4 regions of the Janibacter sp. DB-40 genome follow, and region 4 is predicted to be linked to each of the others. Evidence: predicted binding sites of a transcription regulator. Region 4 holds the regulator's gene; each other region holds the start of a gene.

Region 1 (2,198 bases), 1.7 Mb from region 4:
GCGAGCTTGGCGAGGCGCTCCTGGAGCTTCTCGCGGTCGTAGTCCGAGTCGGAGTTCTCGATCTCGGCCTTGATCTGGTTGACGCGGCCGTTGATCTGCTCCTGGTCGCCGGCGCCCTCGACGATGGTCGTCTCGTCCTTGGTGACGACCACCTTGCGGGCGCGACCGAGCAGGTCGAGCTCGGCGGTCTCGAGGGAGAGGCCGACCTCCTCGGAGATGACCTGGCCACCGGTGAGGATGGCGATGTCGGCGAGCATGGCCTTGCGACGGTCACCGAAGCCCGGGGCCTTGACGGCGACGGACTTGAAGGTGCCCTTGAGCTTGTTGACCACGAGGGTGGACAGCGCCTCGCCCTCGAGGTCCTCGGCGATGATCATCAGCGGCTTGCCCGACTGCATGACCTTCTCGAGGATCGGCAGGAGCTCCTTGACGTTGCCGATCTTGGAGTTGGCGATGAGGACATAGGGGTCCTCGAGCACCGTCTCCATGCGCTCGGTGTCGGTGACGAAGTAGCCGGAGATGTAGCCCTTGTCGAAGCGCATGCCCTCGGTGAGCTCGAGCTCGAGCCCGAAGGTGTTGCTCTCCTCGACGGTGATGACGCCTTCCTTGCCGACCTTGTCCATGGCCTCGGCGATCTTGGCGCCGATCTCCTGGTCGGCGGCGGAGATGGAGGCCGTGGCAGCGATCTGCTCCTTGGTCTCGATCTCCTTGGCCATCACGAGCAGCTCCTCCGAGACGGCCGAGGTGGCCTTCTCGATGCCGCGCTTGAGGGCCATCGGGTTGGCGCCCGCGGCGACGTTGCGCAGGCCCTCCTTGACGAGGGCCTGGGCGAGGACGGTGGCCGTCGTCGTGCCGTCACCGGCGACGTCGTCGGTCTTCTTGGCAACTTCCTTGACGAGCTCGGCGCCGATCTTCTCGTACGGGTCGTCGAGCTCGATTTCCTTGGCGATGGACACGCCGTCGTTGGTGATCGTGGGGGCTCCCCACTTCTTCTCCAGCACGACATTGCGGCCCTTGGGACCGAGGGTGACCTTGACGGCATCGGCGAGGGTGTTCATTCCCCGCTCGAGGCCGCGACGGGCCTCCTCGTCGAAAGCAATGAGCTTTGCCATTCGGGTGGTTCCTCCACGCGAATCGAAGGGTGCGACCGGGGGTGCCCGCGACGGACGGGACACTCCCACCCGGCTCACGTCACCGTGTGGTCGCGCCCCTCACCTGACCGGTCAGGACTGTCACTCTCACGGGGAGAGTGCTAAGGCCCATTATTGGCACTCTCCACCCGAGAGTGCAAACGCCCGGCGCCCGCGCACCGGCCCGTCCACCGGTCAGGGCGAAGGGGGGCGCAGCCGCTTCTGGCGGACGTCGGCCGCGGGGGCGTAGTCGACTGCGTCGTAGAACCCCTCGGCGCCGAGGTCGCACCGCAGCCGGATGACGCCGACCCCGGCCCCCTTCGCCCAGCTCTCGCAGGCGCCGAGCAGCGCGGCGCCGACCCCGCGGCGGCGCTGGTCGGCCGCGACGTACAGCGCGTGGACCCACAGGCGACCGCGGGTCCCGATCGGCTGCCCCGGCCAGGTCGACTCGGGCGGGAGGGTCGCCTGCAGGTAGCCCGCGTGGCCGCCCTCGAGCTCGGCGATCCACGTCGGCAGCTGCCCGCGGTGGCGCAGCCAGTGCCCGGCGGCCCGGTCGAGGTAGCCGTCCTCGCGCGACCCGTCGACCGCGATCGCGAACTGCAGCGACAGCGCGGCGACGATGAAGGCGTCCTCGGGCCCCGCCCGGACGATTCGCAGGCTCACGCCCTCATCGTGGCAGACCCCGAGGGCTCAGACCTCGAACCCCAGGCGGCGCGCGCTGCGGGTGCGCTGACGCTGGTCGCGCAGGCGACGCAGCCGCTTGATGAGCATCGGGTCCTCGGAGAGGGCGGCCGGGTTGTTGATCAGGCCGTTGAGCACCTGGTAGTACCGCGTGGAGCTCATGTCGAACAGCTCCTTGATCGCCTGCTCCTTGGAGCCGGCGTACTTCCACCACTGACGCTCGAAGGCCAGGATCTCGCGGTCACGGTCCGTGAGCGGGACCGACGTGGTCGGCTGGCTGGACTGATTGGCCTGGTTGGCGGGGTTCACGGAGTGCAGCGTACCGACCGAATCACAGGCCTGTCATTACCTCGGCGTGTCGGCTGGACACCCCACCCCACGAGGCCA
Region 2 (2,198 bases), 1.2 Mb from region 4:
GGAGTCCGGACTACTGGGGCCGGGCCCACGACTACGTCGCTCGTGCCGAGCGGCACGGGATCACGGTGATGCTCTACCCCATCGACTCGTGGGTCTGGGGCAAGGCCTTCACCCCTGACGGGATGCAGCAGTGCCGGACGTACGGGCGGCAGGTCGCCGAGCACTTCGCCGACCTGCCGAACATCGTGTGGATGGCCGGCGGCGACTACTACCCGGCGAGCGACGCGCCGGGTGAGATCGACCGGTGTGTGGCGGCGGTGCGTGAGGGGATGCGTGACGTCGGCGATCAGCGTCCCTTCACCATGCAGCTCGGCGCGGCCGGCCCGGTCGTCACGACCGACCACCCGTGGTGGCGCCGGGGCGTGGACTGGAACTTCGTCTACACCTACGACCCGACCCACGCGGCCGTGGCACGGGCGTACAGCCACCAACCGCCGGTGCCGACGCTGCTGGGGGAGGCGAACTACGAGCGGGAGAACAACCAGGGCAACCAGCCGACCACGAGCGAGACCCTGCGCCGGCAGGTGGCCTGGGCGCTGACCAGCGGTGCGGTGGGGGACTTCTACGGCTCGTCCGACTGGGGGTTCGCCCCGGGTTGGCAGGAGCGCCTGGGCTCGCCGGGGCTGGCGGACGTGGGGCACGTGCGGGATGTCTTCGCCGGTGTGGAGTGGTGGCGGTTGGTGCCGGATGCGAAGGGGGCATTCCTCACCGGTGGCAGGGGAGAGGCGTGGGAGCGCGGCGACGTCCTCGACAGCGATCTCGCGACCGCGACGATCGCGCCCGACGGCTCGGTCGCGGTGGTCTACGTGCCGACCCAGCGCACGATCACCATCGAGACCGGTGCGCTCGCGGACGACGTGTCGGCCTCGTGGGTGGACCCGTCGACGGGGCAGACGCAGCCCGCCGGAGTGCAGCCGCAGTACCGGACGCCGGGGCAGAACGGGGACGGTGACGGGGACTGGCTTCTCGTCTTCACCTCTCCCGGATGACCGGTTGGTGCTCGCCGAGCACCCCCCAACAACACCTCAAAAAGCCATCACGAAGTACTTGGCACTCTCAAGGCGAGAGTGCTAAATTTCTGCTGTCGGTACAGGGAGGCGCCACCCCCGCGGGGCGGTGGGTGGCCCACATTGTTGGAGGTGACCTTTGATGATGCGCACTGATGGATTCAACGAGCTGGATGCCTTGGCCCAGGGGTTGCTGGGTGGGCGCTCGACGCCGCGATCGCCGCAGTTCATGCCGGTCGACGTCTACCGCATGGAGGACCAGTACGTGGTCCACGCGGACCTGCCGGGCATGGACCCGGGCAGCATCGACGTCAACATGGGACGTGGCGTGCTGACACTGACCGCGCACCGCACGGCGCCGCCGGAGGAGCGCGTGCAGTGGCTGACCAGTGAGCGGTTCTCGGGCAGCTACCGCCGCCAGATCACCTTCGGGGACGACATCGACCCCGACCAGGTCAAGGCGAACTACGACAACGGGGTGCTGACGGTGACCCTGCCGCTGAACTCGCGTGCAATGCCCCGCCAGATCTCCGTCGAGAGCAAGGGGGCCGAGCCCATGGAGGTGTCTGCCTCCAGCAGCGAGCAGCAGCGGATCGACAGCTGAGTCCGGGCCCCGAGGCAGAGCGGCCCCGCCGAGATGGCGGGGCCGCTCTGTGTGTGTCGGCGCCGGGACGAAGGGGGTCGCTCAGTCCTCGACCGCGCGGATCCCCTTCAGGACGGTCTCGGCGACCTCCGGGCGGCAGACGACGAGGTCGGGCAGGTAGGGGTTTTCGTTGTTGTAGACCAGCTCCGAGCCGTCGATGCGGCTGGTGTGGAGGCCGTGGGCGCGGGCCACGGCGACCGGTGCCGCGGAGTCCCACTCGTACTGGCCGCCGGCGTGCACATAGGCGTCGGCGATGCCGTCGAGGACGGACATGGCCTTCACCCCGGCCGAGCCCATCTCGACGAGGTCGGCGCCGAGGTGGTCGGCCAGTCGGGTGACGAACTCCGGCGGCCGGCTCCGGCTCACGGCGAGGCGAAGGGGGTCGCCCGCCGCCCCCTTCGCCGGCTCGCTCTCGGCGCTCGAGTAGGTCACGCCCCGGGCCGGGCGGCCCACCGCCCCGGCGACGAGCTCGCCGTCCTGCCACAGGGCGACGTGCACCGCCCAGTCGTCCCGCTCGGCCTCGCTGAACTCGCGGGTGCCGTCCAGCG
Region 3 (2,198 bases), 450 kb from region 4:
GTCGAAGGCGTCGGCGATCGTGGAGCCGATGACGTGGTCCTGCGCGGAGAGGGCAGCGACCTGGGCGATCTCCTCCTTGCCCTCGAGCTCGCGGGCGTTCTCCAGCAGGCGGTCGGACACGGCCTGGACGGCCTTGTCGATGCCGCGCTTGAGGCCCGACGGGGCTGCGCCCGCCGCGACGTTGCGCAGGCCCTCGCGGACCATCGCCTGGGCGAGGACCGTGGCGGTGGTCGTGCCGTCGCCGGCGACGTCGTTGGTCTTGGTCGCGACCTCCTTCGCCAGCTGCGCGCCGAGGTTCTCGTAGGAGTCCTCGAGCTCGATCTCGCGGGCGATGGTCACGCCGTCGTTGGTGATGGTCGGGGCGCCCCACGCCTTGTCGATGACGACGTTGCGGCCCTTGGGGCCGAGCGTCACCTTGACGGCGTTGGCGAGCTGGTCGACGCCACGCAGGAGGGCGTCACGGGCGGAGTCGTTGAACTCCAGTTCCTTGGCCATGGGTGTCCTTTGGTCTCAGGTGAGAAGAGGGGGGAAACGGCGACGCCCCGGTGGGACCCGGGAGGGCCCGCACCCGGGGCGTCAGCAGTTGCGGCCGGTGCCCGGCCGCAGGGTCTCGGGGATCGTCAGCCGACGATCGCGAGGACGTCACGCGCGGAGAGGATGAGGTACTCCTCGCCGGCGTGCTTGACCTCGGTGCCCCCGTACTTGGAGTAGATGACACGGTCGCCGACGGAGATGTCCATCGGGACGCGCTCGTCACCGTCGTCGTTGAAGCGGCCCGGGCCGACGGCGACGACCTGACCCTCCTGCGGCTTCTCCTTGGCGGTGTCCGGGATGACGAGTCCGGACGCGGTGGTCTGCTCGGCCTCGACGGACTGGACGACGATGCGGTCCTCGAGCGGCTTGATGGAAACCGACACGCTGACTCCTTCTGTGAGGGTCGTGAATGATGATGAGTTGTCGTAAGTGCCGGGCCGGACGCCGTCGCGGGGATCGACCAGCCATGGCGTTGGCACTCGCCAGTGGTGAGTGCCAAGTCCAAATCTATGCGGCGGTTGGCACTCGGTCAACCCGAGTGCCAACCGCCCGTCCCGGTGGTCTCGAAGTGATCACCTCCGGCCCGTCTTCTTCGCTGCGCCCGCGGAGAAGGGACAATGCCCCGTGTGGATCTGACGACCGTGCGCTGGCTGGCCTCCCCCGAGGGCCATGCCGCCCTGCACGACCTCCCCGAGTACCGGGAGGCCGACGCCGTGGCACAGGTGAGCGCGCTGCGGGCCGAGGGTCGCAGCGCCGAGCAGGCCGCTGCCCTGATGACCCAGAAGCGCCTGCGGGCACGCGCGCAGGACAAGTTCGGCGAGTTCGCGCAGGGCATGCTCTTCACCCCCGACGGGCTCGAGCAGGCCAGTCGTCTCGAGGTCGCCGCGACCCACGCCGGTCGGTACGCCGCCGCCAGTCTGGCCACCGTCCACGACCTGGGCTGCGGCATCGGCTCCGACGCGATGGCCATGAGCGCCCTGGGCGTGACCGTCCAAGGCATCGACGCCGACCCGCTGACGGCGGCCTTGGCCGACATCAACCTGCGGCCGTGGCCGGACAGCCGGGCCCGCACGGGAGTCGCCGAGGACTTCGAGCCCCCACTCGACCCCCTGCACGCCCGCGCCGGCGTCTGGCTGGACCCGGCCCGCCGCACGCCCGGCGTCGCCGACCGCTCCGGCCGCACCCGCCGCGTCTTCCGACTGGACGAGATCTCCCCGTCGTGGGACTTCGTCCTCTCCGTCGCCCGGGACGTGCCCGCGACCGGCGCGAAGCTGAGCCCCTCCCTTCCCCATGACATCCCGCCGCTCGGGACCGAGGCGCAGTGGCTCTCCTGGCAGGGCACCGTGCTCGAGTGCACCGTCTGGTGGGGCCCCCTGGTCAAGGAGACCGGCCGCAGCGCCCGGGTGCTGCGCCGCGGCCACCCTCCGGTCGAGGTCGACGAGCGCAGCTGCGAGGACGACCCCCGCCGGGCCGCCGCGCTGGCCGACACCGGCCGGTGGCTCTACGAGGCCGACCGGGCCGTCGTGCGCGCCGGCCTCATCGGGACCGTCACCGGCGCCGTCTCCGGCGCCGAGCTGGAGCCGGGCCTCGGGTACGTGACGAGCGATCTGGAGATCGACCTCGGGCACGCCCGCCGCTTCGAGGTGCTGGAGGCCATGCCCTTC
Region 4 (2,198 bases):
CGCGCCTTCGCGTCGCGCACGGCGACGGATCCGCTGGCCGTGCGCGAGGCGGCCTGCTCGGCCTCGGCCAGGGCGGCGCGCTGCGCCGCCCGGGGCGCGGTGAGCGCCACCGGCCGACCGTCCTGCAGGAAGCCCGCACCCAGCGGGAAGGCGCGCACCTTGCCGCGCCGGTCCTCGAGGTGGACGACGTGGACGCCCCCGGCCTTCTCCACCGAGACGACCGCGCCCACCCAGCCGGTCTCCACGTCCTCCACGACGGTGCCGTGGGTCGCCTCGACCGGGCGCGAGGTGGGGCGGGCGAGGCGGCCGTGGGAGCGCCAGTCACCGGAGAGCACGTCATTGCCGTATCGGTCGTTCACGAGGACCGACGCTAGGCCGCGCGGGGCCTCCGGGACGGCAGGGCACGCCGGATTCCGGGGAATGCGCCGATCAGTCGTAGACTTGGCACTCAGGTGGACCGAGTGCCAAGGCGGTGCGGTCATGATGTGTCGTGAAGGAGGACTCCATGAGTGACGAGCGGCGGATGGCCGTGCTCAGCGCCATCGTGGAGGACTACGTGCAGACGTCGGAGCCCGTCGGCTCACGGGCCCTGCTCGACCGCCACCGGCTCAACGTCTCGGCGGCGACCGTGCGCAACGACATGGCCGCCCTCGAGGACGAGGGCCTCATCGTCGCCCCGCACACGTCCGCCGGCCGGATCCCGACGGATGCCGGCTACCGGCTCTTCGTCGACCGGCTGCAGGCCATCCGGCCGATGTCGCGGGGCGAGCGGGCCGCCATCACCGACTACCTCGAGGGCGCCGACGAGCTCGACGCCGTCCTGGACCGCACGGTGCGCCTGCTGTCGACGTTGACCCGCCAGGTCGCCGTCGTCCAGTACCCGTCCCTGACCCGCAGCACCGTCAAGCACATCGAGCTGGTGCCGATGAACGACACCCGGCTGATGGTGGTCGTCATCATGGGCACCGGCCGGGTCGAGCAGCGGGTCGTGCCGACCGGGGTCGACTACACCGACGGCCCCGGCCTCGATGCGCTGTCCCGGGCGCGTGCCCGGATCAACGCCGCGACCCGTGACCGGCGCCTCACCGAGGCGCTGGGCGCGCTCGGCACCCTCCACGACGAGGACACCGACACCGAGGACGCGCTCACCGCCGGTGTGCTCGCGGCCCTCGGCGACGCCCTCGCCGAGGAGCGCGAGACCAAGGTCGCCCTCGCGGGGACGGCCAACCTCGCCCGCAGCTCCAGCGACTTCCCGATGACGCTGGAGCCGGTCCTGGACGCCCTGGAGCAGCACGTCGTGCTGCTGAAGCTCCTCAGCGTCGAGGCCGGCCAGGACGAGGCGGGTGTCTCCGTGCGCATCGGCTCGGAGAACCCCGTGAGCGGCCTGCACACGACCTCGCTGGTCACCTCGGGCTATGGCTCCGGGGACGAGCAGGTCGGTACCGTCGGTGTGCTGGGCCCGACTCGCATGGACTACCCGGCGACGATGGCGCAGGTGCGTGCCGTCGCCACCTACCTCTCGCGGATCATGGACACCTGACCGGCGTCCGTCCGCATCGACCGACCAGACCCACGACCTACGAGGACGTCACGCGTGAACGACTACTACGAGGACCTCGGCGTCAGCCGCGAGGCCAGCCCCGAGGAGATCAAGCGGGCCTACCGCAAGCTCGCCCGCACCCTGCACCCCGACGTGAACCCGGGGCCGGACGCCGAGGAGAAGTTCAAGCGCGTCTCCCAGGCGTACGACGTGCTCTCCGACGAGACCAAGCGCCGCCAGTACGACATGGGCGGCGACCCCTACGGCGGCGCCCACGACGGCTTCGGCGCGGGCTTCAGCTTCAGCGACATCATGGAGCAGTTCTTCGGCGCCCAGGCCGGTGGCGGCGGCCGTGGGCCGCGCTCCCGGCGCTCGCGCGGCCAGGACGGCCTCGTCGGGCTGGAGGTCGACCTGGCGACCGCCGTCTTCGGCGGCCAGGAGGACCTGACCATCGACACCGCCACCGCGTGTGCGGCGTGCGACGGCGACGGCGCCCAGCCGGGCACCGGTCGGCGCACCTGTGACACCTGCGCCGGTCGCGGCGAGATCCAGCAGGTGCAGCGCTCCTTCCTCGGCCAGGTCATGACCAGCCGGCCGTGCCCGACCTGCCAGGGCTTCGGCGAGGTCATCCCCAACCCGTGCCACGAGTGCTCCGGCC

Evidence for each region. Region 4 encodes HrcA, which represses chaperone genes, less so after heat shock. Its sites were predicted from a motif close to TTNGCACTCGNNNNNNNCGAGTGCNAA; they were not measured.
Region 1: a site for HrcA is predicted at 1,230-1,256, ahead of groL (chaperonin GroEL). Genes of this name have one in related genera too.
Region 2: a site for HrcA is predicted at 1,048-1,074, ahead of PVE36_RS03980 (Hsp20/alpha crystallin family protein). Genes of this name have one in related genera too.
Region 3: a site for HrcA is predicted at 1,053-1,079, ahead of groES (co-chaperone GroES). Genes of this name have one in related genera too.

What each region holds. Positions count from the first base shown of each region.
Region 1 covers NZ_CP120360.1:373,299-375,496, reverse strand. The annotation lists gene groL (chaperonin GroEL) at 1-1,112, opposite strand, end outside; gene PVE36_RS01835 (GNAT family N-acetyltransferase) at 1,326-1,793, opposite strand; gene PVE36_RS01830 (DUF3263 domain-containing protein) at 1,821-2,120, opposite strand.
Region 2 covers NZ_CP120360.1:811,140-813,337, forward strand. The annotation lists gene PVE36_RS03975 (DUF4038 domain-containing protein) at 1-989, shown strand, start outside; gene PVE36_RS03980 (Hsp20/alpha crystallin family protein) at 1,150-1,611, shown strand; gene PVE36_RS03985 (3'(2'),5'-bisphosphate nucleotidase CysQ) at 1,693-2,198, opposite strand, start outside.
Region 3 covers NZ_CP120360.1:2,480,228-2,482,425, forward strand. The annotation lists gene groL (chaperonin GroEL) at 1-495, opposite strand, end outside; gene groES (co-chaperone GroES) at 621-917, opposite strand; gene PVE36_RS11795 (class I SAM-dependent methyltransferase) at 1,161-2,198, shown strand, end outside.
Region 4 covers NZ_CP120360.1:2,028,447-2,030,644, reverse strand. The annotation lists gene PVE36_RS09615 (DUF3097 domain-containing protein) at 1-359, opposite strand, end outside; gene hrcA (heat-inducible transcriptional repressor HrcA) at 506-1,540, shown strand; gene dnaJ (molecular chaperone DnaJ) at 1,595-2,198, shown strand, end outside.